Regions from separate parts of the Streptomyces sp. NPDC000878 genome, predicted to be linked through region 1. Evidence: riboswitches for the same ligand, from Rfam matches in the RefSeq annotation. Region 1 holds a riboswitch; each other region holds the start of a gene.
The links. A riboswitch is a leader RNA that binds a small molecule or an ion and turns the genes downstream of it on or off. The one in region 1 is predicted to bind cyclic di-AMP.

Region 1 (10,236 bases):
GGTCTGGGGGCGGCAGCCCCCAGGAACGGGATGGGACGGGTAAAGGCGGCGGGGGCGAAAAAACTACCCAGCCCGATGCACCACCGCGTCGCACATCTCCCCCAACGCCACCTTCGCATCGCACTCCACCAACGGCACCAACGCAGCCCGCGCCTCCTGCGCGTACCGCACCGTGTCCCGCCGGGCCTGCTCCAACGCCGGATGCACCCGCAGCCGGGCCAACGCCTCCGCGTGCCGCGCGTCGTCACTCAGATCGGAGTCCAGCAACTCGCACAGCGCGACATCCTCGGCCAGCCCCATCCGGGCCACCCGCTCCCGCAACCGCAGCACGGGCATCGTGGGAATGCCCTCCCGCAGATCCGTTCCCGGCGTCTTCCCCGACTCGTGGGAGTCGGACGCGATGTCCAGCACGTCGTCCGCGAGCTGGAAGGCGACCCCGAGCCGCTCCCCGTACTGGGTGAGCACATCCACGACACTGTCGTCGGCGCCGGACATCATCGCCCCGAACCGGCAGGCCACGGCCACCAGCGACCCGGTCTTCCCGCCCAGCACATCCAGATAGTGCTCGACAGGGTCCCGCCCGTCGGACGGCCCCGCCGTCTCCAGGATCTGCCCGGTCACCAGCCGCTCGAACGCCTCCGCCTGCACCCGCACCGCCTCGGGCCCGAGGTCGGCGAGGATGTGCGAGGCGCGCGCGAAGAGAAAGTCGCCGGTCAGGACCGCGACGGAGTTCCCCCAGCGCGTGTTGGCGCTGGGCACCCCGCGCCGCACCTCGGCCTCGTCCATGACGTCGTCGTGGTACAGCGTCGCGAGGTGGGTCAGCTCCACTACCACCGCCGACGGGACGATCCCCGGCGCGTGCCGGTCCCCGAACTGCGAGGCGAGCATCACGAGCAACGGCCGGAACCGCTTCCCGCCGGCCCGTACGAGGTGCTGCGCGGCCTCCGTGATGAAGGGCACCTCGCTCTTGGTGGCTTCGAGCAACCCTTCCTCGACAGCCGCCAATCCGGCCTGGACATCGGCTTCGAGAGCCTGGTCCCGCACGCTCAGCCCGAACGGCCCGACGACGGTCACGAGGGATCTCCTGTCTGCTGGTGTCTACTGGCGGTCACACGGTGTGTCGATAGGTCGCTGCCATCACTCAAGTCAGCGTATCCGGTCACGTTTCGATCACCACGAGCGCCCGCCCGTCCAGGCCAGGCGGTATCGGATCACGACCGGAATGTTTTTGATCAGCCCATAAGTATGGACATTCATAAACATCCCGCGCCCCACCAGTGACACCCGCGACCGCACGCGCGCATACGCCACCACCTCCCTGACGGCACCCGTCGTACCCGTCGCTACGACAACGACGCGCATCGCACGAGAGGTTCCGCCCTCCCGACGGACACACCCGCAAGAAGCATAAAAACCCTAAAACCCCCCATTAACGCCACCCATCCTGCCCACATCACGACTACCCCCACCCCGTGATTCGAGTCACTCCAAAACCCGGCCCCCACCACCCCCTCCCCACAAACTCCCCATTCGCAAAAGGCAAGTTGCTTCCCACCCACTCCGCACCACCGCCCGTTTTGTCCCCAACGTGCGCCCCAAATGACCAAGTCCTCTGCTTCCGCCCCTTGTTCCACCCGTGTGCTCTCGCATACGTTCTCGCCACGCCGGGCGGATCGCCGAATCCTGCCACCGCCCGCAGAGCACCATCCCCACCCACCCACATGTGACTCACGCAGGCAGGAGCGGGGGACCCAGGTAAGCCGCCGGTCCGGGCACGACGCCGGAGCGGCTAGGGGTGAAGCCGCGCGCGGACAACGCGCCCGGCCGGGCATCTCCCGCCCGAACCCGACAGCTCACCTCGCAGGCGTCGGAGAGGACTCACCATGCCCGCACGAGGTCAGCACAACCGCGCGAGAACCACCCGCCGCCCGCTCACGCTCCCGCGCACACTCGCCATCACAGGAACGGCCGCCGCAGCCCTGGCCTTCCCCTTCCTGACCGCGACAACGGCATCAGCCGCACCGTCGTCCGTCTCGTCCGTCTCGTCCGTCTCCTCGGTGACGAACTACGCGAACAACCTGGACGGCTGGATCCGCGAATCGCTCGACGTCATGGCGCAGAACGGAATCCCGGGAACGTACGACGGCATCTACCGCAACATCATCCGCGAGTCGTCGGGCAACCCGTACGCCATCAACAACTGGGACTCGAACGCGGCAGCCGGCACCCCCTCAAAGGGCCTCCTCCAGGTCATCGACCCGACCTTCGCCGCCTACCACGTCCCCGGCACCTCGTACGACCCCTACGACCCGATCGCGAACATCACCGCGGCCTGCAACTACGCGGCGGCGCGATACGGCTCGATAGACAACGTGTACGGCGCCTACTAGGCCGGCCCGCCCTCACCGCCACGCCCGGTCCGCATTCCCGTTCCCGTCCCCGCCTCCGAACAACCGCTCCAGCACGGCCGCGATCCCGTCGTCCTCGTTCGAGAGGGTGACCTCGTCCGCCACGGCCTTGAGTTCGGGATGGGCGTTGGCCATGGCCACTCCGTGGGCCGCCCAGTCGAACATCGGGATGTCGTTGGGCATGTCGCCGAAGGCGATGGTGGCGGACGCGGCCAGTCCTAGATACTCGGCGGCCAGCGCGAGCCCCATCGCCTTGGTGATGCCGCATGGCTGGAGTTCGACGGTGCCCGGCCCCGACATGGTGACGGTCGCGAGCGAACCGACCGCTCCACGCGCCGCCGACGCCAACTCGTCGTCGGACAGGGACGGGTGACGCAGCAACACCTTGCTGATGGGCGCGGCCCACAGGTCGTCCCGGTGCGGCACCCGTACGGCGGGCAGCGTCGGGTGCGGCATCAGGTACCCGGGTTCGATGAGCGTCAGCCCGTCGACACCGTCCTGATCCACGGCGGCGTACACCTGCCCGACCTCGGCCTCGATCTTGCCGAGCGCGGTCTCGGCCAGCTCCTGGTCCAGGGTCACCGACCACAGCAGACGGTCCGCGCCGGCGTCGTACACCTGCGCGCCCTGTCCGCACACCGCGAGCCCCCCGGCCCCGAGGTCGTCGAGCAGCGGCCGGACTCTCGGCGCCGGCCGTCCCGTCACCACCAGGTGCTGGGCGCCGGCGGCCATGGCGCGCGCCAGCGCGGTCCGCGACCGGTCGGAGAGCGTGTCGTCGGCACGCAGGAGCGTTCCGTCCAGGTCCGTGGCGATAAGTGCGTATGAGGTGGGAGCGGCCATGATCCAGAGAATACGGATCGTTCGGCACATCGGTCTCCGCCCGAACCGGACGACGTTCGGCATCCCGGCGGCAACAGCCCTGTCGCGAGCCCCAACTCCCGCCCCGGGAAGGCACGAACAGCTCGAAAACGCGGTCCCAACCCGTTGTCGCCTGCCCCGTCCACGCCCTACCCGTGCGCAGCCGCCAGATGACCCACCAGCCGCGGTGACGCGAACTCCGTACCGCACACGAACCGCATCACCGGCCCGTACGAGGCAGCCGCCGGCAACCCCGTGAAGTACAGCCCGGGTACGGAGGACACGTACCCGGCACCGAGCCTCGGCGTCCCCCGGCTCACCGCCAGCTCCGTACGCAGCTCGTGCCCGAGGAAGTCCATCGCGGCGATGTCGACGCGGTAGCCGGTCGCGGCTATGACGTGGTCGGCCGACAACTCTCGTGTACGGCCGCCCAGATCCTCCACGGTCAGCACCGGCCGCCGACCGGCGGAGCCCCCCGCAGCCCCGGTGATCCCCATGTTCCCCGTGCCCTCCGTCGCCCCCGTGCCCTCCGTCGCCCCCGTGGCCCCCGTGGCCCCGACGATCCGCGCGACCTCGCTCACCTGCACCTTCCCCTCGAACCGGTCGCGCAGCCACCACGCCCCGAGGGGTCCGAGGACCCGGCGGACCAGATAGTGGCGGGCCTGGGCCGGGAGGTGGCGGTAGGGGTGCGGGTAGTAGGTGAGGGCCCAGAGCGACCACGCGTTGCCGAACGGCGACTCGGGCCGCAGCCTGGGCTGCCGCCAAGGGGGCGCACCGAAGGCGACACGACTCCGCCCCCGCGACACCACCCGTACCCGCGCCCCCGCCTCCGCCGCCAGCGCCGCCGTCTCCAGCGCGGACTGGCCCGCACCGACGACGATCAGCTCCCGGCCCGCGAACCGGCCCAGGTCATGGTGCTGCGAACTGTGGGACACCGGACCCGTGGGCGAGGGCCCGTCCGGCGCGGCGCCGGCCAGCTCCGGGGGCAGATGCGCGAGCCCCGACAGGCCCGTCGCCACCACGACCGCCCGCGCGGTGAACAACTCGCCCGAATCCAGCTTGAGTTCGAAGCCACCGCCGCCACCGCCACCGCCGTCGCCCGCGCCCTTGTGCTGCCGCCGGTCCACGGACACCACCCGCACCCGCTCCAACTCGGGCACGAGCCGCTGCTGGAACCACTCGCCGTACGCGACGAAGGTCTCCACCGGGACGATGTCCTCGTCCGTGACCAACCGGCGTATCCCCGCCGCGTCGCAGTAGTCGACCAGCGTGTGGCCCCGCTGCGGGGCGTCGATGCTGGAGGCCGCCGGCGTCGACTTCAGGAGCATCCCGGCGGGCATGTGGTCCCGCCAGCTCACCATGGGCTCGCCGAACACTCTCACCGGAATGCCACGCGCCCGCAGATGCGCGGCGGTCGACAGACCGAACGGTCCCGCACCGATTACCGCTACCGGATGATTCACGAAGTCCCCTCCCCAGGACGCTGCTTCGCCACTTCGCGTTGCTCTGCTGCCACCGTCCGACCGGTCGGCAGGTTGTCGTCACTACGCCTTGCCGCCGCGACGGCCGGCCCGCCACAGCTGATACAGATGCTTCGCGCCCGGCCGTACGAAGCGGGCGAGCATCGTGAGGAACGGCAGCGGGTCGTCACCCGCGAGCCAGGCCAGTTCCGTCCCGCTCGCCCGGGTCGGTGCGTGCGGCGTCGTGTAGCCGCTGCGCCGGTAGGCGAGGAGGGCGGGCAGGTCGATGTTCTCCACGATGTACCGGTGCCCGGCGCGCTGTTCCCCCTCCGGAACGGTGCGCCCGGTCAGATCGAGATGCATGGCCCGGACGACGTCCACCCCCGGCTCGCTCTCGAAGAGCCGGAACTGGGCGCCCATCCGCGGGTTGAAGTCGAGGAGCTTGTACTGTCCGTCGCGCCGGTCGAAGCGCAGGTCGAGGTCGATGATTCCGGTGAAGCCGATCTGTTTGATGAAACGTGCGGCAAGGTCCGCGAGTTCCGGATTGTCGACGACGTACGCATTTGCCGTCATTCCCGCGTGCGGCGGCCAGGAACGGACCTTCACGCCCGTGAACAACGCGCGCGGGTTCGAGTCCGCGTCGAAGTAGGCGTGCACGATCCAGTCCTCGGCCTCCTCCCGGGGCAGATACTCCTGAAGGATCACGCCGGGACGCTCACCCCAGTCACGGGCCAGGGACAGCAGCGCCTCCCGACTCGCGATGCGCGTAGTGCCGTTGACGGCGGGCCGGGCGCGCCGCACGAACGCCTCCCGGTTCTTGGCCACCAACGGGAACCGGGCCGTCCGCGCGAACCGCTCGATCTCGTCGTACGACTGCGGAAAGGCGGCGGCCGGGGTCGGTATGCCGTGCTCCACGCACAACTCGTGCAGCCCCTGCTTGCTGGCCAGCCGACGCGGCAGCCCCGCCTCCACGCGCGGAAAGAGAAACGCGCCCCCGAGTTCCTCCTGCCGCTCGGCGATCAGTACGGCCGCCTCCTCGTCCGTGGGAACGAGGACAGCGGGACGCCCGATCCGCCGCCCGATCCGCAGCAACCCCTCGACGAGCCGGTCGGGTTCCTCGGTCCCGGTGGTCGGCCAGACGAACGCGCGCCGCAGATAACGCGAGGAGGCCGCGGGCGTGTAACGGTCCTCGGTGATCGCATACATCGGAACGCCCAGCCGTCCCAGACTGCGGATGGCCCCGACGCCTCCGTGGTGCAGCGGATAGTCACCGAACTTCACGATCAGCGCCGGCACGGCATGGTCAGCCGAAAACGGCACAGTGCTGCTCCTGGCCACGGGTCCCCCCACGTGTCCCCCTTACGGACCGGACCCACCCCGTCCGTGTCCCCCCAAAGGACGCTAAGCCGGAATCACCCGCTCCGGACAAGGCCTATCCGGACATTACGAACTCTTTAGACACTGGGGACACTGCCCCGAGCCCGCAACTCACCCGTAACCTGTGGCGCGACCACATGGCCACACGGCACGACACACGAGAGCGAGGCAGCACCCATGCCCCCCTTCGATGTCCCCGAGGGCGACCCCTTCGGCCCGCACAACCTCCCCTACGGCGTGTTCTCCCCGGCGGGCTCCACGGACCGCCGGGTCGGCGTCCGGCTCGGCGACCACGTCCTGGACGCGGGCGCCGCAGCCGCCGCGCTCGGCTCCCCCTATGTCTCCGTACTGGCCCGCCCGACCCTCAACCCCCTTCTCGCCGCGGGTCCCACGACCTGGTCCGACATCCGACGCGCCCTCACCGCCTGGGTCACCGTCCCGTCCCACCAGGACACCATCGCCCCGCTCCTCCACCCCCTCTCCTCGGTGAGCCTGCACCTCCCCTTCGAGGTCGCGGACTACGTCGACTTCTACGCCTCCGAGAACCACGCCCGGAACGTCGGCCAGATCTTCCGCCCCGACGCCGCGGACTCCCTGACCCCCAACTGGAAGCACCTGCCGATCGGTTACCACGGCCGCTCGGGCACGGTCGTCGTCTCCGGCACGGAGGTCGTACGTCCGTCGGGCCAGCGCAAGGCCCCCACCGACCCGGCCCCGCTCTTCGGCCCGTCGGTACGCCTGGACATCGAGGCGGAGGTGGGCTTCGTGGTGGGCACACCGTCGCCCATGGGCAGCGCCGTGCCCCTGTCGGCCTTCCGGGACCACGTCTTCGGCCTCTGCCTGCTGAACGACTGGTCCGCCCGCGACCTCCAGGCCTGGGAGTACGTCCCGCTGGGCCCGTTCCTGGGCAAGTCCTTCGCCACGTCCGTCTCGGCGTGGATCACCCCGCTGGACGCCTTGGAGGACGCCCGGGTCGCCCCGCCCGCCCGCACGCACCCCCTGCTCCCCTACCTCGACGACGCCGAGGACGAGCCCGGCGGCTACGACCTGCGTATCTCCGTCGCCGTGAACGGCCACACCATCTCCGAGCCCCCCTTCTCCACGATGTACTGGACGGCCGCCCAGCAACTCGCCCACATGACCGTCAACGGTGCCTCCCTCCGCACCGGCGACCTCTACGGCTCGGGCACAGTCAGCGGCCCCACCGAACGCGAACGCGGCTCCCTCCTCGAACTCACCTGGAACGGCACCGACCCCCTCGAACTCCCCACCGGCAAGCGCACCTTCCTGGAGGACGGCGACGAGGTCACCCTCACCGCCTGGGCCCCGGGTCCGGGTGGCACCCGCGTAGGCCTCGGCGAGGTGACGGGCAGGATCACGTCGGCGAGCTGAGCGAGGCGCCCGGAGCAGCAGGTCCGGAGCAGCGGGCGGGGCAACGGACAAGCAGGCAACGGGCCAGGTCGTCGGTCCGGTCCGGCGCCGACCGGGAGGACACCGACGCGCCCCGGCCCCGCCCCGCCGCCCCGGTCCCTCCCCCTCTGTCCAGCCCCTACATCCAGTCCTCCGGCTCGGGTTCCATCTCCATCTCGGGCCAGTCGTCCGGCCCCAACTGCTCGGCCCGCGCCCCGGATCCCGTACCCCTGCCGCTGTCACTGCCCATGGAGCCGGAGGCGGACTTGGAGCCAGGCTCAGTAACCGCCTCCGAGACCTGCGCCGCCGCCCCGGACACCGGCGGCGCCCCGCCCAGCGCCGAAAGCGCCCCCAACACGCCCTCCCCGTACGTGGCGAGCTTCTTCTCGCCCACCCCGCTGATTCCGCCCAGCTCCGCCACCGACCCTGGCCAGACGCTGACGATCTCCCGGAGCGTGGCGTCGTGGAAGATGACGTACGCCGGAACGCCCTGCTCGCGAGCCTGTTCGGCGCGCCAGGCACGCAGGGCCTCGAACGCCGGCTGCAGTTCCTCGGGCAACGCGACAGCCGCCGCCTTCGCCTTCTTCTCACTCCGGCCGCCACCGGCCGCCGACCGTGCGGTCGCCGCCTTCTTCGGCTCCTTGCGCAGCGGCACCTCCCGCTCGCGCCCCAGCACGGCACCACTCGTCTCGGTCAGCACCAGCGTGCCGTACTCGCCCTCGACCGCGAGCAGCCCCTGGGCCAGCAACTGCCGTACGACACCGCGCCATTCGCCCTCGGCCAGTTCCTCTCCGATGCCGAACACGGAGAGCTGGTCGTGGTCGAACTGGATCACCTTCGCCGTGCGCCGCCCCAGCAGGATGTCGACGATCTGCATCGCGCCGAACTTCTGCCGCCGCTCACGCTCCAGCCGCCAGACCGTGGACAGCACCTTCTGCGCGGCGACCGTGCCGTCCCAGGTCTCCGGCGGGGTCAGGCAGGTGTCGCAGTTGCCGCAGCCGCCCGGCACCGGGTCCTGGCCGAAGTAGACGAGCAGCTGCCCGCGCCGGCACTCCACCGTCTCGCACAGCGCCAGCATCGCGTCCAGGTGCGCCTGCGCGCGGCGCCGGAAAGCCTCGTCGCCCTCGCTGCCCTGGATCATCTTGCGCTGTTGTATGACGTCGTTCAGTCCGTAGGCCATCCAGGCCGTGGACGGCAGTCCGTCACGGCCGGCGCGGCCCGTCTCCTGGTAGTAGCCCTCGACCGACTTGGGCAGGTCGAGGTGGGCCACGAACCGGACGTCCGGCTTGTCGATGCCCATCCCGAAGGCGATGGTCGCCACCACGACGAGGCCGTCCTCGCGCAGGAAGCGCGACTGGTTCGCCGCGCGGGTGCCCGAGTCCAGGCCCGCGTGGTACGGCACCGCCCGGACGCCGTGCGCGGCGAGGAACTCCGCCGTGCGCTCCACGGAGTTGCGCGAGAGGCAGTAGACGATGCCCGCGTCGCCGTCGTGCTCCTCCTTCAGGAAGGTCAGCAGCTGCTTCTTGGGGTCGGCCTTGGGCACGATGCGGTACTGGATGTTGGGCCGGTCGAAGCTCGCCACGAAGTGACGGGCGTCCGGCATGCCCAGGCGCTGGGTGATCTCCTGGTGCGTCGCATGCGTGGCCGTCGCCGTGAGCGCGATCCGCGGGACGTCCGGCCAGCGCTCGCCCAGCAGCGACAGCGCCAGGTAGTCGGGCCGGAAGTCATGTCCCCACTGCGAGACGCAGTGCGCCTCGTCGATGGCGAAGACAGCGATCTTCCCCCGGGAGAGCAGATCCAGGGTCGACTCCAGCCGCAGCCGCTCCGGCGCCAGGTACAGGAGGTCCAGCTCACCGGCCAGGAACTCGGCCTCCACCGCCCGCCGCTCGCCGAAGTCCTGCGTGGAGTTCATGAACCCGGCCCGCACACCGAGTGCCCGCAGCGCGTCCACCTGGTCCTGCATCAGCGCGATGAGGGGCGAGACGACGATCCCCGTACCCGGTCTGACCAGGGACGGAATCTGGTAGCAGAGCGACTTGCCACCGCCGGTCGGCATGAGGACGACGGCGTCCCCGCCTGCCACCACATGCTCGATGACCGCCGCCTGCTCGCCGCGGAAGGAGTCGTACCCGAAGACCCGGTGCAGCGTGGCCAGCGCCTCGCTGTCCGCCGCCCCGGCCGCCGATCCGACGACCGTGCCCGGACCCTCGCCCGCTTCCGTCATCACACCCGACCCGCCCATCACGCTCATCGCGCTCATCGTCGTGTCCCCCGTACGTCGCGCCTCGACCACTGCGTCCACCATAGGGGCCCGCACCGACAGCCCCGGAGTTATCCACAGGCTGCCCCGCCACACCCGCGCCCCGTGTCACCGGCGCCCTCCGCCGGATCCGGGTGTTCAGCCCAATGGCCGCTTCACGTGGCGCCCCCGAACACCCCGGGACATGCTGCTCGGGCGGGACGAGGGGAGGCCCGTACAACGGACCGGCGCCCCGCGCGCGCCTCTCGGACCGGCGCCCTCCCGAGCGCCTCTCCCGCTCAAGGAGTCCCCACATGCCCCGCAGCCGGTTCAAGGTCACCGTCGCCCTCGCCACGGCCGCCGCCGCGTCCCTCTCCCTGGCCGTCGCCCCCGCGCACTCCGCGCCGAGCGATCCCGTCGACCCCGCGGTCTGGACCGAGCTGGCCAAGACGCTCGAAAGCACGGCGAAGTACCAGTACGCCCC
Region 2 (10,236 bases), on a different contig from region 1:
ATACAGCCCCGCGCCCCTTTGGGGCGCTTCCGAACCCCACGCCGACAAGCCCGCACACCCCTCGCGCCAAGTTCTGTACGTCCTGTACATTTCTTACGGAAGCCATCGAGGAGGCGCGCGCCATGAGCGACACCGGCACAGACACCGACGAACCGTCAGCCCGCTATGTCCTGCCCGAGTTCACCGAACGCACCAGTGCCGGGCACCGGACGCTGGATCCGTACTCGAAGCTGCTGGAGGAGCGGATCGTCTTTCTCGGGACGCCCGTCGACGACACCTCGGCCAACGACGTGATGGCACAGTTCATGCATCTCGAATATCTGGCGCCCGACCGGGACATCTCGCTGTACATCAACTCCCCCGGCGGCTCGTTCAGCGCGATGACGGCGATCTACGACACGATGCAGTTCGTCACCTGCGACGTGGAGACGATCTGTCTGGGGCAGGCGGCCTCCGCGGCGGCCGTGCTGCTGGCCGCGGGTACGCCGGGCAAGCGCAGCGCGCTGCCGGGGGCCCGGGTGCTGATCCACCAGCCCTCGCTGTCCGGGCCGATCCAGGGACAGGTGAGCGATCTCGCCATTCAGGCACAGGAGGTCGGCCGGATCCGTACCCTGCTGGAGGAACTGCTCGTACGGCACACTGGACAGAGCCCGGAGCAGGTCGCCGCGGACATCGAGCGGGACAAGATCCTCGACGCGCAGGCCGCCCTGGAGTACGGGCTGGTGGACCGGGTCGTGCCCAGCCGCAAGTTTTCGGACCCCGCCCCCGGCACGAGGTGAGCCACCGATGCTTCCGCCCGAACTGCCTCCGCTGCCCGCCCTGACGCGCGCGGAGGGCGAGTTGATCGACCGTTACCTCGAAGTGGCCGATCTGCTCGGCCGTATCAACCCCGCGTACCACGGGGACACCTACCGCGGACTGCGGGCCGCGCAGGCTCTGGTCGCCAAGGCCGTGGCGCTGCGGGACGCGCTGGAGTTGATGCATCAGCGTGGCGAAGCGGAGGTGCATGCCCATACGCTGGCGCGTGCGCTGCGCGTCCTCGACGGGGAGCGCCGAACGGCGCGTGTCACCGTTCCGCGTGAGCCCGCCAGTTGACCCACCCGGCCGACGGACCCGTACCGGACGGGCCCGTCCGTCCCGGCGACGGACTGTCCGGAACGAGCCCGGGAGCGACTGGATCGCATCCCCCGTTCGGCGTAGTCATATGTCCCCCGGTCGGCCCGTTCGGCTTGCGCGACGCGCGTAGTTCACAGCTGGAACCGCGATGTTTCCGTGCTGGTCCGGGGGTGCGCGACCCTCGCCGAATTGGTCCGAGGGGACGCGTGTCCACCCGAATGGGTCACGGGTGAGTAACGCCACAAAGCCCTGATTCCATTGGGATTTTCCTACTTCCATGAGCCAAGATCCCTTCCTGACGACAAGCCCCCGCCACCACGGTGGGGCGATCCGGGTGGACGCCGAGTCCTGCCGCCGCCCGGATGACCGGTCGACAGATGTGCATCGGCAGGAGTGGAGGACCCAGGCACGACGGGTCGCCGGAACGGTCACGCCATGACCGGGCCGAGCAGCCCTTGGGGTGAAGCCGCGTCAGCGGCCGGGCAACTTCGCCAGCCCGAATCCGACAGGTCATCCTTCACAGGCGGCTGACGAAGGGTTGCGCATGTCTGCGCTCAATCGTGTTCCGTCGATGATGTCCCGAGCCGGTACGGCCTCGGCCCTCACCCTCGCCGCCGTCGGCGGCAGCCTGGTGATACCGGGGGTCGCGACCGAAGCCGCGGCAATCGCGCCGTCGACGAAGGCACTTCAGATCGCGGCCTCCAAGAAGGGCTCCCCGTACAAGTACGGCGCCACGGGACCGAACAGGTTCGACTGCTCGGGGTTCACGCTGTACTCGTACAAGAAGGCGGGCAAGAAGCTGCCTCGTACGGCGGCGTCCCAGTACAACAAGACCAAGCACATCTCCGCCAAGAGCCGCCGCGGCGGGGACCTGGTCTTCTTCCACTCGGGCTCGAACGTCTACCACGTGGGCATCTACGCCGGGAAGGGAAAGATCTGGCACTCCCCGAAGACCGGGGACGTCGTGAAGCTCCAGAAGATCTGGACGAAGAGCGTCTGGTACGGCCGGGTCAGCTGACCTGCCCGGAGCGGGACGGCGGTTTCCGGAGCCGCCGTCCCGCCCCGGGACCCGTCGGCCCCTCACAGCGACAGCAGGGGCTCCAGCAGGAGCAGCGAGCCGAGGACCGTCAGCGCGGTGCCGGTGACCGCCTCGACGGCCCGGGCGGCCCGTGGCCGGCGCAGCCACCGCCCGAGCCGGTCCACCAGGAGTGCCACCGCCGGGAACCACACCAGGGCCAGCGCCACGACGATCAGCGCGAGCAGCAGCGTCCTGGGCAGTGCGGGAGCGCCCGCCGGCACGAACTGCGGCAGCAGGCTCAGGAACGTGATGGGCGCCTTGGGATTGAGCGCGTTGGTGACGAAGCCCTGACGCAGCGGTCGTACGGCGACCCTCGCCTCGTCGGCCATCTCCTCCCGGCGCCCGCGCAGCGACCACAGCGTCCGCGCCCCGAGATACAGCACATAGGCCCCGCCCAGCAGTTGGAGCGCGCGGAAGAGCGCGGGCACCGCCGTGAGCACGGCGGCGACACCGGCGACGGCCAGCGCGGTGTGCAGAAGCAGCCCGCCGGTGATCCCCAGCGCGCACGCGACCCCGGCCCGCCGGGAGACGAGAGCGTTGCGTACGACGACGGTGAAATCGGCGCCCGGCATGGCGACCATGCCTGCGGCGACCCCGGTGAAGGCGATGAGCTGTGCGTCCATGGCGTCCAGCGTGCCCCGGCCCGGCCTTCAGCAGGTATGTCGAATATCCTGGGTCTGCCTTAAGCAGTCGTTAAGGCTTGGCCACCGCCTCTCTCCGTCCCTGGAGCCGCAGGATGTACGACCCCACTCGCCTCGCCGCTCTCGTGGCGGTCGCCGAGGCCGGGTCCATCACCCGGGCCGCCGAGCGCCTCGGCTACACCCCGCCCGCGCTCTCGCAGCAACTCGCCAAGCTGGAACGGGAGACGGGCACCGCGCTGCTCGTACGGCATCACCGGGGAGCCAGGCTCACACCAGCGGGCGAGCTGCTGGTGGCGCGGGCCCGCCGGGTGCTGGACGAACTGGACCGGGCCCGGCACGAACTGGCCGGGCTCACCGGGCTGTCGGGCGGCACGCTCCGTCTCGGCACCTTCCAGACGGCCGGGATCCAGCTGCTGCCGCCGATGCTGAGCGCGTTCCGCCGGGCCCATCCGGACGTACGGCTGTCGGTCGCGGACTACGAACCGCCGGCCGGGGTGGCCGCCGTAGCGGCCGGGGAGGTCGATCTCGCGCTCACGCACACCTACGAACCGGCCCCGCCCGCGCCCCTGCCCGGGTCGGTCACCGCCGAGCCGGTCCTCGTCGAGGAGCTGGTCCTGGTGACGGCGCCGGGCCATGTGCTGGCCGGGGAGGCGTCGCGGCTGCCGCTGGCCGAGCTGGCGGGCCAGCCGCTGGTCAGCATGGCGCCGGACCATCCGCCCCGCCAGGGCGTCGAGGCCGCCCTCGCCCGGGCCGGCGCGACCCCGTCGGTGCTGGTGGCAACACCGGGGTACGCCCTGGTGTGCGCGCTGGTCAGCGCGGGGCTCGGGGTGGCGGTCGTACCGGAGATGGTCGCGCGGACGGCGGTCACCCCGGTCGGCACCCGGCTGCTGGAACCCGGCGACCTGCGCCGCACGATCTCGGTCGTCCGCCGCACCGACGAGACGGCGCCCGCCGCCGACGCCTTCCGCGCCCTGCTGCGGGGCTCGTTCGGGCGGGCGCACGGCGGCGGAACCGGAGCATAGGGCCGAACCGATACTGCTCCTGCTCCTGCTCCTTACGGCTCCTGCTGGCCCGCCGCCGTCACCGGGGGCCGGGCCGGGGCCGTCCACGGGAGTTCGATCGCCACCGTCTTACCGCCCTCGCGGGTGGGGCGGACGCGGAGTTTGCCGCCCGACTCGGCGATCAGCCAGCGGATGATGACCATCCCCCGGCCGTTGTCCTGCTGCACGGCGGCGGGCAGCCGCTTGGGGAAGCGCGGGTGACTGTCGGTGACCCCGATGCGCAGATGTTCGTCACGGTCGAGGGCGACGTCCACCGTGAAGGTGGGTGACAACCCGAAGGTGTGCTGTACGGCGTTGGTGGCGAGTTCCGAGACGATCAGGCGGATGGTGTCGGCGATCTCGCTGTCGCCTGGCAGACCCCATTCCGCCAGGACGTTGGCCACATATGCGCGGGCGGCGGAGACCGAGGCGGGATCGCTCGGCAGAGTGACGGATGCTTCCAGGTGGTCTGCCATGGCGGCGTCGTCCCTTTCCCACGGAACCGGAGCCCGACACGGAGCGGCTGGTTCGAGTACGGTCCCGGACTGGTGCTTCGCGCCAGACTGCCATTCCCGCGCCGGTCACGGGGTGCGATCCACCAAGATATGCATATATCTGTCGCTCGAAGCGGTGAACTCTGCGACCCCAGAGCGTATTTGGGCGGCTCATTAGGAGTAAGGAGTGGCCCATGCAGTACGGACCCGCCGTGCGCCGCCGAAAACTGGGTGCCGAACTGCGCGCGCTGCGTGCCCGGGCCGGACTCACCAGTGGCCAGGCGGCCCGTCTGGTGGGCTGGCACCAGTCGAAGGTGAGCCGGATCGAGACCGGCGCCAGCGGGGTGAAACCCGCGGACGTCCGGTTACTTCTCGATGCCTACCAGGTCCCGGACGGCGAGTCGCGCGAGCTGCTGCTCGTGCTGGCGGGCGGTGAGGACGGCGGCAGGCACCACTGGTGGCACGCCTATCGTGGCGTACTCCCGCCCACCTACCGGGATTTCATCAGCCTGGAGTCGCAGGCCAGCACCATGCGGACCCTGGAGACCTCGGTGGTCCCGGGGCTGCTGCAGACCCGGGAGTACGCCCGCGCGGTGACCCGGGCGGCCGTGGACGGCCTGGAGGAGACCCGGCTCGACGCCCTGGTGGAGGTGCGGCTGGCCCGGCAGGACGTACTGCGTTCGGATCCGCCGCTGGCGCTGAGCGCGGTCCTCGACGAGGCGGTGCTGCGCCGTGAAGTGGGTGGCCCAGAGGTGATGACGCGTCAGCTGGAACGACTCCTGGAAGCGGCCCACCTGCCCCAAGTGAGGCTCCAGATCCTGCCGTTCACCGCAGGGGCTTACACCGGCATCACCGGCCCTTTCGTTATCTTCTCCTTTCCGAGCACTTCTGACCTGGATGTGGTTGTTCTCGACCAGATGATGAGTAGCCTCTACCTCGAACGGAAAGAAGACCTCCAGGCCTACAGCGAGGCCTTCAACACCCTTCAGATCCACGCCCTTTCGCCCGAGGATTCGTTGGATTTCATCGCCGGTCTGCAACACGGCGTGTAAGGAGGCACCATGACCGCACTGCCTCGGAACGTCCTGTCCGTCGTCGAACCGCCCGGTGTGCAATGGCTGCGCAGCAGCTACAGCACCGGCGCGAACAACTGTGTGGAGACGGCCCGTCCGGACACGGAAGTCCGGTCCGGGCTGTTCGTACGCGATTCCAAGAACGCTGCCGGGCCTGTCCTGCTCTTCTCCCCCGAGAGCTGGGCGGGTTTCCTCACCGCGTTCCGGTGATCGCCCTAGGACGCACGGCCGTGGTCCGCCGACTCATGGTCGCGTGTCACTGATCAACGGCACTACGGATCTACGGATCTACGGTCGGTTCTCGCCGATCACCTGTACCGCCCGTGCGATCTGCTCCTCGGACAGGTCCGCGCGGGCGGTCAGCCGCAGCCGGGACACTCCGTCGGGCACGGACGGCGGGCGGAAGCAGCCCACGCCCACTCCGGCGGCCCGGCAGTCGGCCGCCCATCGCACGGCCCCCTCCGGGGACGGCGCACGCACGGAGACGACGGCCGCGTCCGGCCGTACCGCCGTCAGCCCCTGTGCCGTCAGCCGGGTGTGCAGGTCGCGCGCCACCGCCCGCGCGCGTGCGGCCCGTTCGGGCTCCCGGCGCAGCAGCGTGAGGGCCGCGAGGGCCGCGCCCGCCGCCGCCGGGGCGAGTCCGGTGTCGAAGATGAACGTACGGGCCGCGTTGACGAGGTGCTCGATCACCGCAGCGGGCCCCAGCACGGCACCCCCCTGACTCCCGAGCGACTTGGACAGCGTGACGGTCACGACGACGTCCGGCGCCCCCGCCAGCCCGGCCGCGTACGCGGAACCGCGCCCACCGTCACCCAGAACCCCCAGCCCGTGCGCGTCGTCGACAACCATCCCCGCACCGAACTCCCGGCAGGCGGCGGCGAGTTCGGCCAGCGGAGCGGCATCCCCGTCGACCGAGAAGACCGTGTCGGACACAGCCACGGCGGGCCCGGTGTGGGTGCCGAGCGCCTTGCGGACAGCGTCCGGGTCGGCGTGCCCGACGACCTGGGTGGTGCCACGGGCCAGTCGGCAGCCGTCGATCAGCGAGGCGTGGTTGCCCGCGTCCGAGACGACGAGGGAGCCGTGCGGCGCGAGCGCGGTGACGGCGGCGAGGTTGGCCGCGTAGCCGGAGGAGAAGACGAGGGCGGCCTCGAAACCGCAGAAGTCGGCCAGTTCGCGTTCGAGTTCCGCGTGCAGTTCGGTACTGCCGGTGACGAGGCGCGACCCGGTGGCCCCGCCGCCCCAGCGCCGGGCGGCCCGGGCCGCGCCCTCGGTGACCTCGGGGTGCCGGGCAAGGCCCAGATAGTCGTTGCTCGCGAGGTCGAGGAGCGGCGAGTCGGCGGGACGCGGGCGCAGGGTCCGTACGAGTCCGGCGCGCCGCCGCGCCTCGGCCTGCTCGTCGATCCAGCCGAACGCCATGGGTCCTCCGAGCACACAGGTTTGTAGGCAGTGGACAGACCCTAGGGCCTGTCCGGCGGACCATGCCGCAGACGCGGGGCCTGGCACGCACATCTGCCGCGTTGTCGTCACTCGCCGACGCTCCGCGTCGGCTCCCTCCTCCGCCTTGCAGCTGCACGCACCAGGCCCCGCTCACCGGCGTTAATGGGGCACCGTCGCGTCCCCTGCGGCCTGCTCCGCCGGACAGACCCTAGCGGGCCACCCTGCCACCCATGATGTGGCAATACCCACACGTCGAAGCACCTCTCTTGTACGAACTCTCCTTTCCCTCGGACCGTCGGATAGGTCAGGATCGGCTCCCATGGACCTGCTGACGACGCTGGTGGACAAGGGGCTGCGGCGCGAGCTGCCGACCCGCGAAGAGGCGCTGGCCGTGCTGGCCACCTCCGACGACGATCTGCTCGATGTGGTGACCGCGGCCGGGAAGGTGCGCCGGCACTGGTTCGGCCGCCGGGTGAAGCTCAACTACCTGGTCAACCTGAAGTCGGGCCTGTGTCCCGAGGACTGCTCCTACTGCTCCCAGCGCCTCGGCTCCACCACCGGCATCCTCAAGTACACCTGGCTCAAGCCGGACGAGGCCTCGAAGGCCGCGGCGGCCGGGCTGGCCGGGGGCGCCAAGCGGGTCTGTCTGGTGGCGTCCGGGCGTGGTCCGACGGACCGGGACGTGGACCGGGTCGCCGGCACGATCAAGGCGATCAAGGACCAGAACGAGGGCGTGGAGGTGTGCGCCTGCCTCGGGCTGCTCTCCGACGGTCAGGCTGAACGGCTCCGCGCGGCCGGAGCGGACGCCTACAACCACAACCTCAACACGTCCGAGGCCACCTACGGCGAGATCACCACCACCCACACCTACGAGGACCGGGTGGACACCGTCCAGAAGGCGCACGCGGCCGGGCTGTCCGCCTGCTCGGGCCTGATCGCGGGCATGGGCGAGACCGACGACGACCTCGTGGACGTCGTCTTCTCGCTCCGCGACCTGGACCCGGACTCGATTCCGGTCAACTTCCTCATCCCGGTCGAGGGCACCCCGCTGGCCAAGGAGTGGAACCTCACCCCGCAGCGCTGTCTGCGCATCCTGGCGATGGTCCGGTTCGTCTGCCCGGACGCGGAGGTGCGGATCGCGGGCGGCCGTGAGGTCCATCTGCGGACGATGCAGCCGCTCGCCCTGCACCTGGCCAACTCGATCTTCCTCGGCGACTACCTCACCACCGAGGGCCAGGCCGGCCAGGCCGACCTCGACATGATCGCCGACGCCGGTTTCGAGATCGAGGGCACCGACCAGGTGACGCTGCCGGAACACCGGGCGACGGTGGGCGGCGGATGTGGGTCCCACGAGTCCGCGGGCGCCGGATGCGGCTCGCCCGAGGGCGGCGGTGTCTGCGGTACGGCCGCCCCCGCGACGCCGACGGCCAACGAACCCCGTACGGACCTGGTCGCCGTACGCCGCCGAGGTGCCGGAACGGACCTCGCGCCCAATGCCTGACCTGCCCCTGTCCGAGCTGCTCGACCTGGACCGGCGGCACGTCTGGCATCCGTACGGGCCCATGCCGGGCCGGGTCGAACCGCTCGTCGTGGAGTCGGCGAGCGGGGTGCGGCTGCGGATGGCGGACGGGTCGGGCGAGCTGGTCGACGGGATGTCGTCCTGGTGGTCGGCGATCCACGGCTACAACCACCCGGTGCTCAACGAGGCGGCGCGCGACCAGCTCTCGCGGATGAGCCACGTCATGTTCGGCGGCCTCACCCACGAGCCCGCCGTACGACTGGCGAAGCTCCTTGTCGACTTGTCGCCGGACGGCCTCGAACACGTCTTCCTCGCCGACTCGGGGTCGGTGTCGGTCGAGGTAGCGGTCAAGATGTGCCTGCAGTACTGGCGTTCGGTCGGCCGCCCGGCCAAGCAACGCCTCCTCACCTGGCGCGGCGGCTATCACGGCGACACCTGGCAGCCGATGTCCGTGTGCGACCCCGAGGGCGGCATGCACGAGCTGTGGCAGGGAATCCTGCCCCGCCAGGTCTTCGCGGACGCCCCGCCGACCGAGTACGACGAGTCGTACTCCGACCACCTCCGCTCGACGATCGAACGCCACGCGGACGAACTGGCCGCCGTGATCGTCGAACCGGTGGTGCAGGGCGCGGGCGGGATGCGGTTCCACTCCCCCACCTATCTGCGGGTGCTGCGCGAGGCGTGCGACGAGTACGGCGTACTGCTCGTGTTCGACGAGATCGCGACCGGGTTCGGGCGCACGGGCGCGCTGTTCGCGGCGGAGCACGCGGCGGTGACGCCGGATGTGATGTGCGTCGGCAAGGCGCTGACCGGCGGCTACCTGACGATGGCGGCGACGCTGTGCACGGCCCGGGTGGCCGACGGCATCTCACGCGGCGAGGTCCCGGTGCTGGCCCACGGCCCGACCTTCATGGCCAACCCCCTGGCGGCGGCCGTGGCCTGCGCCTCGATCGGCCTGCTGCTCGACCAGGACTGGCAGGCGGAGGTCAAGCGCATCGAGGCCGGTCTGCGGGACGGCCTGGCGGGGGCGGCCGAACTCCCCGGTGTCCGGGACGTACGCGTCCTGGGCGCGATCGGGGTGGTCCAGCTCGACCACGAGGTGGACATGGCGACGGCCACGGCGGCGGCCGTGCGCGAGGGCGTGTGGCTGCGGCCGTTCCGCGACCTCGTCTACACGATGCCGCCGTACGTCACCGGCGACGAGGACCTGACCCGGATCACGCGCGCGGTGTGCGCGGCGGCACAGGAGGGATGAACATGCCGATCCTGGTGATCACGGGGACGGGCACGGAGGTCGGCAAGACCATCACGACGGCCGCCGTCGCCGCGACAGCCCTCGCGGCGGGCCGCACAGTGGCCGTGCTCAAGCCCGCCCAGACGGGGGTACGCTCGGACGAGCGCGGCGACGCCGACGAGGTGGCGCGCCTCGCGGGCCCCGCACACACCCTCGAACTCGCCCGCTACCCCGACCCGTTGGCCCCGGCAACGGCAGCCCGCCGCGCCTCACTCCCCCCGGTACGCCCCGCCGAGATCGCGGAGGCCGCCGCCAAACTGGCCACCGAGTACGACCTGGTCCTGGTGGAGGGCGCGGGCGGCCTCCTCGTACGCTTCGACGAGCAGGGCGGCACGTTGGCGGACGCGGCCCAACTCCTGGACGCCCCGGTGCTGGTAGTCGCGTCGGCAGGCCTGGGCACCCTCAACGCTACAGAACTGACGACCCGTGAACTCTCCCGCAGAAACGTCCACTTGACGGGCATCGTCATCGGCAGCTGGCCCGACTCACCGGATCTGGCGGCTCGTTGCAACCTGGCGGACCTGCCGGTAGTAGCCGGTGCCCC
Region 3 (10,236 bases), on a different contig from region 1:
CTTCGTCCTGCAAGGCTCCGCCGCCCACCTCGGCTCGGTCCTCCAGGCAGCGCTCGCGGTGCTGGTCGGGACAGCGCTGCTGGCCGGTCCGTATCTCGTCCGGATGACCCAGGACCTCTCCGAGGAGCGCCTGATGCGCATTCGCGCCCAGGAGCGTGCGGAGGTCGCCGCGCATGTGCACGACTCGGTGCTGCACACCCTGACCCTGATCCAGCGCAACGCGGAGAGCGCGAACGAGGTGCGCCGTCTCGCCCGCGCCCAGGAGCGCGAACTGCGCAACTGGCTCTACAAACCCGAGGGCACCGGAAAGGAAGAGGCCGACGAACCCGACACCCTCGCCGAGGCGGTGCGGCGCAGCGCGGCGGAGGTGGAGGACAAGCACGGTGTTCCCATAGAGGTCGTGGTCGTCGGCGACTGTCCGCTCGACGACAGAACCGGCGCACAGATGCAGGCCGCGCGGGAAGCGATGGTGAACGCCGCCAAGTACGGTGGCGAGGGCGGCGCGGTACAGGTCTACGCCGAGGTCGAGGGCAGGACGGTCTTCGTGTCCGTCCGGGACCGCGGACCCGGCTTCGACCTCGACTCCATACCCGCCGACCGCATGGGCGTCAGAGAATCGATCATCGGCCGTATGGAGCGCAACGGCGGTACGGCGCGGCTGCGCGCGGTACCGGGTGGCGGCACGGAGGTCGAGTTGGAGATGGAGAGGGCGGAGAGTACGTCATGAGCGAGGCACAGGGGGAGAACAGGCGGACCGGTCCGGCCGGTTCGGCGGAGTCGGCCGAACCGACAGCGGCTGCAGAACCCACCACCGCACCCGCCGAGGGCGCCCAGGCCGGTGAGCCTGCCGGCAGCGGCAGCGGCAGTGGTGACGCGGTGGGGCGGCGGGTGCGGGTGGTTCTCGTCGACGACCACCGTATGTTCCGTACGGGGGTTCAGGCCGAGATCGGGCAGACCGAGCGGACCGGCGTCGAGGTGGTCGGTGAGGCCGCCGACGTCGACCAGGCGGTCACCGTCATCACCGCCACCCGGCCCGAGGTGGTCCTGCTCGACGTCCATCTGCCGGGCGGCGGCGGGGTCGAAGTCCTGCGCCGCTGCGCCCCGTTGATGGCCGACCCCGAGCAGCCGGTCCGTTTCCTGGCGCTGTCCGTCTCGGATGCGGCGGAGGACGTCATCGGCGTGATCCGTGGCGGTGCGCGGGGATACGTCACGAAGACGATCACCGGCACGGACCTCGTCGACTCGGTCTTCCGCGTCCAGGACGGCGACGCGGTGTTCTCGCCGCGGCTCGCCGGGTTCGTCCTGGACGCGTTCGCGTCCACGGACGCCCCGCCGGTGGACGAGGACCTCGACCGCCTCACCCAGCGCGAGCGGGAGGTACTGCGGCTGATCGCCCGGGGCTATGCGTACAAGGAGATCGCCAAGCAGCTCTTCATCTCCGTGAAGACGGTGGAGTCGCATGTGTCGGCGGTCCTCAGGAAGCTCCAGCTGTCGAACCGGCACGAGCTGACCCGGTGGGCCACGGCCCGGCGGCTTGTGTAGTCAAGCCACCCTCGTGGCCCCCGCGAACGGCATCTCGTCCAGGGGTGCCACCCGTACCGGCGCAGAGGGGTTCGGGGCGTGGATCATCTGGCCGCCGCCCACATACATGCCCACATGACTGATGCCCGAGTAGAAGAACACCAGGTCGCCAGGGAGGAGTTCGGACCGTGAGACACGTTGGCCGGCGTTGATCTGGGCGTAGGTGGTGCGGGGCAGGGAGATGCCCGCGGAGCGGTACGCGGCCTGCATGAGGCCCGAGCAGTCGAAGGCGTCCGGGCCGGTGGCGCCCCACACATAGGGGCTGCCGAGCTTCTGGTGGGCGTAGGAAACGGCCGCCGCCGCACGCGAGTTGGGTGCCTCGGCGACTCCGGAGGCCCCGGACGCCCCAGCGGCGTCGACGGCGCCGGCCGCCCCCAGCCCGTCCCGCGCACTCCCCGACGACCGTGAAGCATGCCCCCCGCTCCAGCTGCCGCCGTTGCCGCCGTCCGCCGCCGCGAGCCGGGCACGTTCCTCCGTGCTGAGGCGGGACAGCAGCCTGCGGGCCTCGCCCAGCTTTCCGGTCACCGTCTTCTTGTGGCGGTTCAGCTCGGCCTGGCGTGACTTGAGGGTCGTCAGCTCGACGTGGGCGGCCCCGCGCAGCTGCTCGATCTCCCGCAGCTGCCTGCGTACACGGGTCACGTCCGACGCCTGTCTGCTGCCCGCCCGTTCGGCGAACGCGGCGCCGGCGAGATAGCCGTCGGGGTCGTCGGAGAGGGCGAGTTGCAGCGCGGGGTCGAGTCCGCCGGAGCGGTACTGAGCCGCGGCCATCGAACCCAGCGCCTCCCGCGCCGAGTTGAGCCGGTCCTCCTTGCGGGCCGCCTCGTCCCGCAGGTTCCCCAGCCGCCGCTCCGCCCGCTCGGCCCTCTCCTTCGCTCCGTTGTACTTCTCGGTGGCGACCTCCGCCTCCTCGTACAGCTTGTTCACCTTGGCCTCGACCTGGGCCTGGGTCAGCTGTGGCTCGGCGTACCCGATGCCGTCGAAGCCGGTCGCCGTCGCCGCGCCCGCGAGGGCGATCGTGGCGGCGGTGCGGGCCGTACTGCCGTTGAGCGAGCGCTGTCGGGGCTTGCGGTGCGCTGCCACCGGGGCGTCACGTCCTTTCGTACGACCGCCACTACGTCGACCGCCGGAAGGCTGCCTGGGAAGCGGACCCAGGAGGGCGGTTGCGCGTCCGACGGCGGCCCGCACAGGGGGAGCGGTCCGCCGCCGGACTTTCTCGGCGGTGGTGTCCGACTGCCGCCCCTGGCCCGGGCGGCGGTGGGGAGCCGGTCACCTGGTGGAGGACGCTAAACCGGAGTGTGACGTGGGGGTAACGCCATGTACGGAACTGGCGTGAGCCGACCACCGGGTGACCGCATACGACCGTGATCGCGCTCCGCCGCCGCCGACTTCACGCAGACGGCTGACCGATGAGGAGGTTTGGGAGGCACATGGTGATTACACAGTGCTATGGGGTGCATATATGCGAGGTCTCCGAGTGTCGCGCGAGGCGCGCTGGATGCCTTGCGAACGCCCTTCACGGCCCGGTGTCATGCGGCTCGGGGGCCTCTGATTAGGCTCCGGGCCCATGGACGTACTCATCCATCTCTTCGTCGGCCTGCACATCATCGGCATCGCCTCGCTTCTTGGCGGGTTTCTCACCCAGATGAAGGCGATGGGGCAGGGCACGGCCCGCTTCGTGCCGGCGATGCTGCACGGTGCGTTCACCATGCTGGTCACCGGCGTCGCCCTGGTGGGCCTCAACCAGGCCGACGACCAGACGGTGAACAACGTCAAGATCGGCGTGAAGCTGGCGCTGCTGATCGTGATCCTCGGCCTCGTCTATGTGAAGCGGGACGACGAGACCGTGGACAAGCGGCTGTTCGGCCTGGTGGGCCTGTTCACCACGGCGAACATCTTCATCGCCGTGCTCTGGACCTGATGAGACCTGCCCGACCTGCCCGTCAGGCCGGGCGCACCACGCTGTGGATCGCCGACTCACCGTCGTAGAAGATCGATTCCTCGCGGACGTACGCACCCGGCTTCGGGGCGTGGATCATCATGCCGTTGCCGATGTAGAGGCCGACGTGGCTGATGTCGTCGTAGAAGAAGACCAGGTCACCGGGTTGGATGTCGGAGAGGGAGACCGTCGTGCCCGCGTTCACCTGGTCGTAGGTGGTGCGCGGGAGGGTGACTCCGGCGGCCTTCCAGGCGGCCTGGGTGAGGCTCGAGCAGTCGTACGAGTCCGGGCCGGTCGCGCCCCAGACGTACGGCTTGCCGATCTGTGCGCGTGCGAAGGTGAGGGCCTTCTCGGCCTTGGTGGCGTACGAGGAGTCGGTGGCCGGTGCCGTCGACGTGTCCGAGGCGGTGCCGCCCGTCGACTGCTGGGCCGCCGCGGCTGCCGCCGCTTCCTGCTGGCGCTGCTGCTCCGCCGCCTGCTGCTGACGGGCGAGTTCCTGCGCCTGGCGGCGGGCCTCCGCCTGCTTCTCCCGCTCGATCGCCGCGAGCCGTAGCTTCTCCTCGGCGGTGAGGCGGGAGAGGAGCTGGCGGGCCTGCGCGAGCTTCGTCTGGACGGTGGTCTTGGTCGTCCGCAGGTTGTCCTGGGACTCCGTGAGCGATTCGAGGCTCGCGGTGGCCTCCTGGCGCTTCTGCGTCGTCTCGGCCTGCTCCGTGATGTACTCGTCGACCGCGTCCTTCTGGCGGGCGGTCAGCCGGTCCATCAGCTGGTTCTGGTCGAAGTAGTCCTGCGGGTCGTCCGCGAGGAGGAACGTCGCCGTGTCGGGGGCGGCCGACCCGGTGCGGTACTGGGCCGCGGCGAAGGAACCGAGTTCCTCGCGCGCGTCGTTGAGCTTCTGGGTGCGCTGGGCCACGTCGTCCATCAGGGTGTCGACGCGCTTGCGCTGCTTGGAGGTCTTCTCCTTGGCGGAGTTGTACTTGTCGGTGGCCGACTCGGCCTGGCGGTAGAGGTCGCCGACCTTCGCCTCGACCTCCTCCATGCTCGGCTTGTCGTCGGCCGAGGGCGCCGGGGGAGTGGTGGGCTCCGTGGGCGCGGCGTTGGCGGTCTGGGACAGCAGCGCGACGGAGGTCAGGGCCGCCGTGGCGAAGGCGGGGGTCCGTATGCCTGCTACGCGCGTTCCCGTAGGACGCGACTTGCGGTGCGACGACGCCAAGAGAGGCGACTCCTTCCACGTTCCGCCTACCGGGTTAGCTGTCGGGTTCGGGCGGGTGGTTCGGAAGGGTTGCCCTACGGTCCTTGCCCTGGACGGCAGTCGGACCGATTCACCCCAAGTTTTCGGTGGGTCCCCGGCTCCTGCCGCACAGGGCGGCACGATCGGACTCGGCGGAGGCCGCGCGGCCCGGCGATGTTCGCCGGTGGGGGTCGAGCGGCCTGCAGGGCACGCTAACCAATTCGTGTGGCCCCTGTGAAGGTTGATGACCGCTATGCCCGATACGTTTTTGTGACCTCAACCCTAAACATTGCTCCCCGGAGTCGATCTGGAGGAGTGTGTGCCGCTTGGTCCGCACTTGATGTGTTCATACCGGTCCGGGATCTGCTGTCCGGACAGCCCGGCGGATGTTTTCGGGGTGGCGGCCGGTTGTCAGTGGGGGAGCCTAGACTCGGAGAGCGATGAGCAGCCTCTTTGACGACAGCTTCCTGGCGGACCTCCAGGGCCCTCGAGCCCACGAGGAGGAGCCCCCGCCGCCGCCCGAGGACGAGCATGCGCCGGAGCCCGTTCTGGACGACCTGTTCGGCGGGCAGTTCGACGCGCCGCCGGACCGGGACGCGTACTACCGCGACGGCGCCCCGCGCCCCGTGGTGGACCCGGCCGCGCTCCTGGACGGGCTGAACGAGAACCAGCGCGCGGCCGTCGTGCACGCCGACACCCCCCTGCTCATCGTGGCGGGCGCCGGCTCCGGCAAGACGCGCGTGCTCACCCACCGCATCGCGTATCTGCTCGGCGAGCGGGGCGTCCACCCCGGCCAGATCCTCGCGATCACCTTCACCAACAAGGCCGCCGGCGAGATGAGGGAGCGCGTCGAGCAGCTCGTCGGCCCGCGCGCGAACGCGATGTGGGTGATGACGTTCCACAGCGCGTGCGTGCGGATCCTCCGCCGGGAGAGCAAGCGGCTCGGCTTCACGTCCTCGTTCTCGATCTACGACGCGGCCGACAGCAAGCGGCTGATGGCGCTCGTCTGCCGCGACCTGGACCTGGACCCCAAGCGCTTCCCGCCCAAGTCGTTCAGCGCGAAGATCTCCAACCTGAAGAACGAGCTGATCGACGAGGAGGACTTCGCCGCCCAGGCGAGCGACGGTTTCGAGAAGACCCTCGCCCAGGCGTACGCGATGTACCAGTCGCGGCTGCGCGAGGCCAACGCGCTCGACTTCGACGACCTGATCATGACGACGGTCAACCTGCTGCGCGCCTTCCCGGACGTCGCCGAGCACTACCGCCGCCGCTTCCGGCACGTCCTCGTCGACGAGTACCAGGACACCAACCACGCCCAGTACGCGCTTGTACGGGAACTCGTGGGCACCGCCGAGCACCCGGTGGACGTACCGCCCAGCGAGCACGATCTGCGCCCCGCCGAGCTGTGTGTCGTGGGTGACGCCGACCAGTCGATCTACGCCTTCCGGGGCGCGACGATCCGCAACATCCTCCAGTTCGAGGAGGACTACGCGGACGCGACGACGATCCTGCTCGAACAGAACTACCGTTCCACGCAGACGATCCTGAGCGCCGCCAACGCGGTCATCGAGCGCAACGAGTCCCGCCGCCCCAAGAACCTGTGGACCAACGCGGGCGCGGGCGCGCAGATCACCGGCTACGTCGCCGACACCGAGCACGACGAGGCACAGTTCGTCGCCGAGGAGATAGACCGCCTGACGGACGCGGGCGACGCGAAGGCGGGCGACGTCGCCGTCTTCTACCGGACGAACGCCCAGTCCCGTGTCTTCGAGGAGATCTTCATCCGCGTCGGCCTGCCCTACAAGGTCGTCGGCGGTGTCCGCTTCTACGAGCGCAAGGAGGTCCGGGACGTCCTGGCCTACCTGCGTGTCCTCGCCAATCCGGAGGACTCGGTGCCGATGCGGCGGATCCTCAACGTCCCGAAGCGGGGCATCGGGGAGCGTGCCGAGGCGATGATCGACGCGCTCTCGCAGCGCGAGAGGATCAGCTTCCCGGCGGCGCTGCGGCGGGTGGACGAGGCGTACGGGATGGCGTCGCGTTCGACCAACGCGGTCAAGAAGTTCAACACGCTGATGGAGGACCTCCGTACGATCGTCGAGTCCGGCGCGGGCCCGGCGACCGTCCTCGAAGCGGTGCTCGAACGCACGGGCTATCTCGCCGAGTTGCAGGCGTCCACCGACCCGCAGGACGAGACCCGGATCGAGAACCTCCAGGAACTCGCCGCGGTGGCCCTGGAGTTCGAGCAGGAGTCAGGAGCGGCTGGAGCGGCCTCAGCGGCCGAAGACGCGGCGGCGGACGCCGAACAGCCCGCCGAGGGCGAGGCGGCGGCCCCGGCCGGGCTCGCCGCCTTCCTGGAGCGGGTCGCGCTGGTCGCCGACTCCGACCAGATCCCCGACGAGGACGACGACGGCTCCGGTGTCATCACCCTGATGACCCTGCACACCGCCAAGGGCCTTGAGTTTCCCGTGGTGTTCCTGACCGGCATGGAGGACGGCGTCTTCCCGCACATGCGTGCCCTCGGCCAGGTGAAGGAACTGGAGGAGGAGCGGCGGCTCGCGTACGTCGGCATCACGCGCGCGCGTGAACGGCTGTATCTGACCCGGTCGTCGCTGCGCAGCGCGTGGGGGCAGCCCTCGTACAACCCGCCCTCGCGTTTCCTGGAGGAGATCCCGGCGACCCATCTGGAGTGGAAGCGCACGGGCGGGATGGCTCCGGCGTCGTCCTCGGGTCCGGTCTCCGGGGTGGCGTCCTCGCTGTCGTCCTCGCGCTCGCGCTCCGCAGCCTCGGGTGCGTCCGGCTTCGCCACGCGTCGGGGTGGCGCCGAGAAGCCGGTTGTCGCGCTGGCGGTGGGGGACCGGGTCACGCACGACCAGTTCGGTCTGGGGACCGTGGTGGGTGTGAAGGGGACCGGCTCGAACGCGGAGGCGACGGTCGACTTCGGGGAGGACAAGCCGAAGCGGTTGCTGTTGCGGTACGCGCCTGTTGAGAAGCTTTAGCGCTCCGCGCGGGGTGCGGTGGTGATGGATCTGCGGGCCGGTGGGGGCTGGTCGCGCAGTTCCCCGCGCCCCTATCGGGGCGCCCCTTACAGGGCGCGATACGGCAGTGGTCCTGCTACGTCGGGTCCAGGCCGTGGCTGCGGAGCCATGGGAGGGGGTCGATCGCTGAGCCGCCTGCCGGGCGGACCTCGAAGTGCAGGTGTGGGCCGGTCGAGTTGCCGGAGTTTCCGGAGTACGCGATGGGGTCGCCGGCCTTGACCGTCGTACCGGACGGGACCTGGTAGCTGGAGAGGTGGCAGTACCACGTCTCCGTGCCGTCCTTGTCGGTCACGATCATCATGTTGCCGTACGCGCTGTTCCACTGCGTGCGGACGGTGCCGTCGGTCGCGGCCATCACCGTCGTGCCGTACGAGACCGGGAAGTCGATCCCGGTGTGCACGGACATCCAGTTGATGCCGGCCTGGCCGAAGTAGGCGCTGAGGCCCTTCTGCGCGACGGGCAGGGCGTACTTGGGGCGCAGGCGCTCCTTGCGGGCCGCTTCCGCCGCCGCTGCCTTCTTGTCGGCGAGCTGCTGGGCCTTGAGGTCGATACGTTCCTGCGTCCGGCTGGCCCGGTCGGCGAAGTCGTCGGCGCCCGCGGAGAGGCTCTCCAGCTGGGAGTCCAGCTTGTTGTTCGCGGTGGACGCCTTCACAGCGACGCCGTCCGACGCCGACGCCGTCGTGTTCTGCTCGTCGTCACCGCTCATGCCGCCCACGGAGGCGGCGGCGATGCCCGCGACCCCCATCACACAGGCGGACGGAACGGCGACGGTCAGCAGAGCGGAACGTTTGGCCGGGGTACGACGGCGGGACCGGCCCGCGTTGCGAGCCGCCGTACGGGACGCCGCGCGCCCGCCGGTGGGGGCCGTGCTCGGGACGGTCTCTTCCTGGCCGTCGAGCAGCGGGGCCTCGGCGGGCGGTTCGCCGTCGGCGACGAGGTCGGACTCGTCGTGGGCGAGGGCGTGCTGGTCGTACTCCTGTACGTCCGGCACGTCCGCGATCTGCTCGAACATCGCGGTGGCCTGCTGGTCGTACTCGTGCTCACGCTCGTGGTCGTACTCGCCGGATGAGGCGGGTGTGCTGCCCTGGCCGCTGTCCGAGTTCCACTGCGTGGCGTCGTACACACCGGTGTCGAAGGCCTGCGTGCCCCATTCCCAGTGCTGGGTCTGGTCGGCCGGGCCGGTCTGCTCGGGCTGCAGCCAGGCGTTCGCGTCCCACTGACCGCTGGTGTCGGCGCCCGGGGGCGGCGACTGCGCGGGGATGTCGGCGAGCTGCTGGTAGCCGGGGGCCCAGGTGGTGGCGTCGTACGCCCCGGTGTCGTAGGCGGCGTGGTGCTGGGCCGCGTACGGGTCGTAGTTCAGGGTGTGGTGACTGCCGGTGGACCACTGGGAGTTGTCGTACGAACCGGTGGTGTCGTCGGCCGGCATGTTGCCGAAGAGCGGGTCCGTGTCGAAAGTGCCGGTACCGGTACCCGTGCCCATACCCGCGTCAAAACCGTTGGCGAAGGTGGGGTCGTACGTGGTGAAGTCACCGAAAGGGACTTCCTGGGTGCCGTACGACGCGTAATGCGCTGTCGCGGCATCGGAAGCCGGAGCCGGGGTGGTCATGGTCCCCGACGGGTGACGTTCGTTCACCAACTTCTCTTTCGCCTCGACAACAGGGGCTGGTAGAGCTGGCAGAGCAGTGCGGCGACTGTACCCGGCGGTATGCGGGCGCGACAATCTTCCGCAGGTTTCGTGCCTGCGGGAAACGGGCATTCGGCCGTGTTTCGGGGGAGTGCGGGCACGGGTTTGGCCTGGCGTTCGAGGATTGTTCGAATCTTGGTGGTGCTCAGCCGCCCGTGCGCGGGGTCACGCCACGGTCAGTCCGCCGGTCCGCGCTCCGGTGGCGACGGGGGCGTCGCTCTCGTCGAGGGCCTGCCTTATTCCGGTCGCGACGGCGGGGTGCACGGGCAGGGCGAGGTGGCCGACACCGGTGACCTGGACGTTCTGCGCCAGCAGGTCCGGGTGGTCGACGCAGGCCGTCTCCGGCGGGTCCATCAGCTGGTCCAGGTCGCTCCAGAAACTGACGAAGCGCGTACGGCAGCCGGGCGCGGGCAGGCGCAGTTCCTCGATGACCTGCGAGCCGGGGCGCATCTGCCGGACGATCGGGTGCGCGTCGGCCAGCGGGGCGACCCGGGTGCCGGAGTGCGGGGTGCCGAGGGTGACGAGCGTACGGACGCGGAAGTCGCCGCCGAGCCGCTGTACGTAGTAGCGGGCGATCAGGCCGCCGAGGCTGTGCCCGACGATGTCCACCTGGGGGTGGCCCGTGCGCCGGCATATCTCCTCTATGTGCCGGCCGAGGAGCTCGGCCGCGGTGCGGATGTCGCAGGTCAGCGGGGAGTAGTTCAGCGACTCGACCTGCTGTCGGCCGTGCTGGGCGAGGGAACGGCGCAGCAGGACGAAGACGGAGCGGTTG

Region 2: it holds a riboswitch for cyclic di-AMP, as region 1 does, so the genes downstream of both, ACWDR4_RS36710 (C40 family peptidase) here and ACWDR4_RS40315 (transglycosylase SLT domain-containing protein) in region 1, are expected to answer to the same signal.
Region 3: it holds a riboswitch for cyclic di-AMP, as region 1 does, so the genes downstream of both, ACWDR4_RS22335 (NlpC/P60 family protein) here and ACWDR4_RS40315 (transglycosylase SLT domain-containing protein) in region 1, are expected to answer to the same signal.

Annotation. Positions count from the first base shown of each region.
Region 1 is NZ_JBSFMT010000071.1:46,693-56,928, reverse strand. Features, by position in the region: gene ACWDR4_RS40320 (polyprenyl synthetase family protein) at 64-1,074, opposite strand; cyclic di-AMP (ydaO/yuaA leader) riboswitch at 1,722-1,882, shown strand; gene ACWDR4_RS40315 (transglycosylase SLT domain-containing protein) at 1,884-2,390, shown strand; gene ACWDR4_RS40310 (HAD family hydrolase) at 2,403-3,248, opposite strand; gene ACWDR4_RS40305 (FAD-dependent oxidoreductase) at 3,416-4,729, opposite strand; gene ACWDR4_RS40300 (carboxylate--amine ligase) at 4,811-6,046, opposite strand; gene fahA (fumarylacetoacetase) at 6,281-7,495, shown strand; gene recQ (DNA helicase RecQ) at 7,653-9,755, opposite strand; gene ACWDR4_RS40285 (hypothetical protein) at 10,067-10,236, shown strand, end outside.
Region 2 is NZ_JBSFMT010000059.1:56,493-66,728, reverse strand. Features, by position in the region: gene ACWDR4_RS36720 (ATP-dependent Clp protease proteolytic subunit) at 123-779, shown strand; gene ACWDR4_RS36715 (hypothetical protein) at 787-1,095, shown strand; cyclic di-AMP (ydaO/yuaA leader) riboswitch at 1,478-1,657, shown strand; gene ACWDR4_RS36710 (C40 family peptidase) at 1,661-2,134, shown strand; gene ACWDR4_RS36705 (LysE family translocator) at 2,197-2,817, opposite strand; gene ACWDR4_RS36700 (LysR family transcriptional regulator) at 2,931-3,857, shown strand; gene ACWDR4_RS36695 (ATP-binding protein) at 3,890-4,351, opposite strand; gene ACWDR4_RS36690 (helix-turn-helix domain-containing protein) at 4,564-5,421, shown strand; gene ACWDR4_RS36685 (DUF397 domain-containing protein) at 5,431-5,652, shown strand; gene ACWDR4_RS36680 (8-amino-7-oxononanoate synthase) at 5,731-6,858, opposite strand; gene bioB (biotin synthase BioB) at 7,199-8,380, shown strand; gene ACWDR4_RS36670 (adenosylmethionine--8-amino-7-oxononanoate transaminase) at 8,373-9,653, shown strand; gene bioD (dethiobiotin synthase) at 9,656-10,236, shown strand, end outside.
Region 3 is NZ_JBSFMT010000024.1:69,073-79,308, forward strand. Features, by position in the region: gene ACWDR4_RS22315 (ATP-binding protein) at 1-727, shown strand, start outside; gene ACWDR4_RS22320 (LuxR C-terminal-related transcriptional regulator) at 724-1,542, shown strand; gene ACWDR4_RS22325 (NlpC/P60 family protein) at 1,543-2,661, opposite strand; gene ACWDR4_RS22330 (hypothetical protein) at 3,146-3,499, shown strand; gene ACWDR4_RS22335 (NlpC/P60 family protein) at 3,522-4,727, opposite strand; cyclic di-AMP (ydaO/yuaA leader) riboswitch at 4,736-4,910, opposite strand; gene pcrA (DNA helicase PcrA) at 5,186-7,741, shown strand; gene ACWDR4_RS22345 (peptidoglycan DD-metalloendopeptidase family protein) at 7,857-9,413, opposite strand; gene ACWDR4_RS22350 (esterase/lipase family protein) at 9,630-10,236, opposite strand, start outside.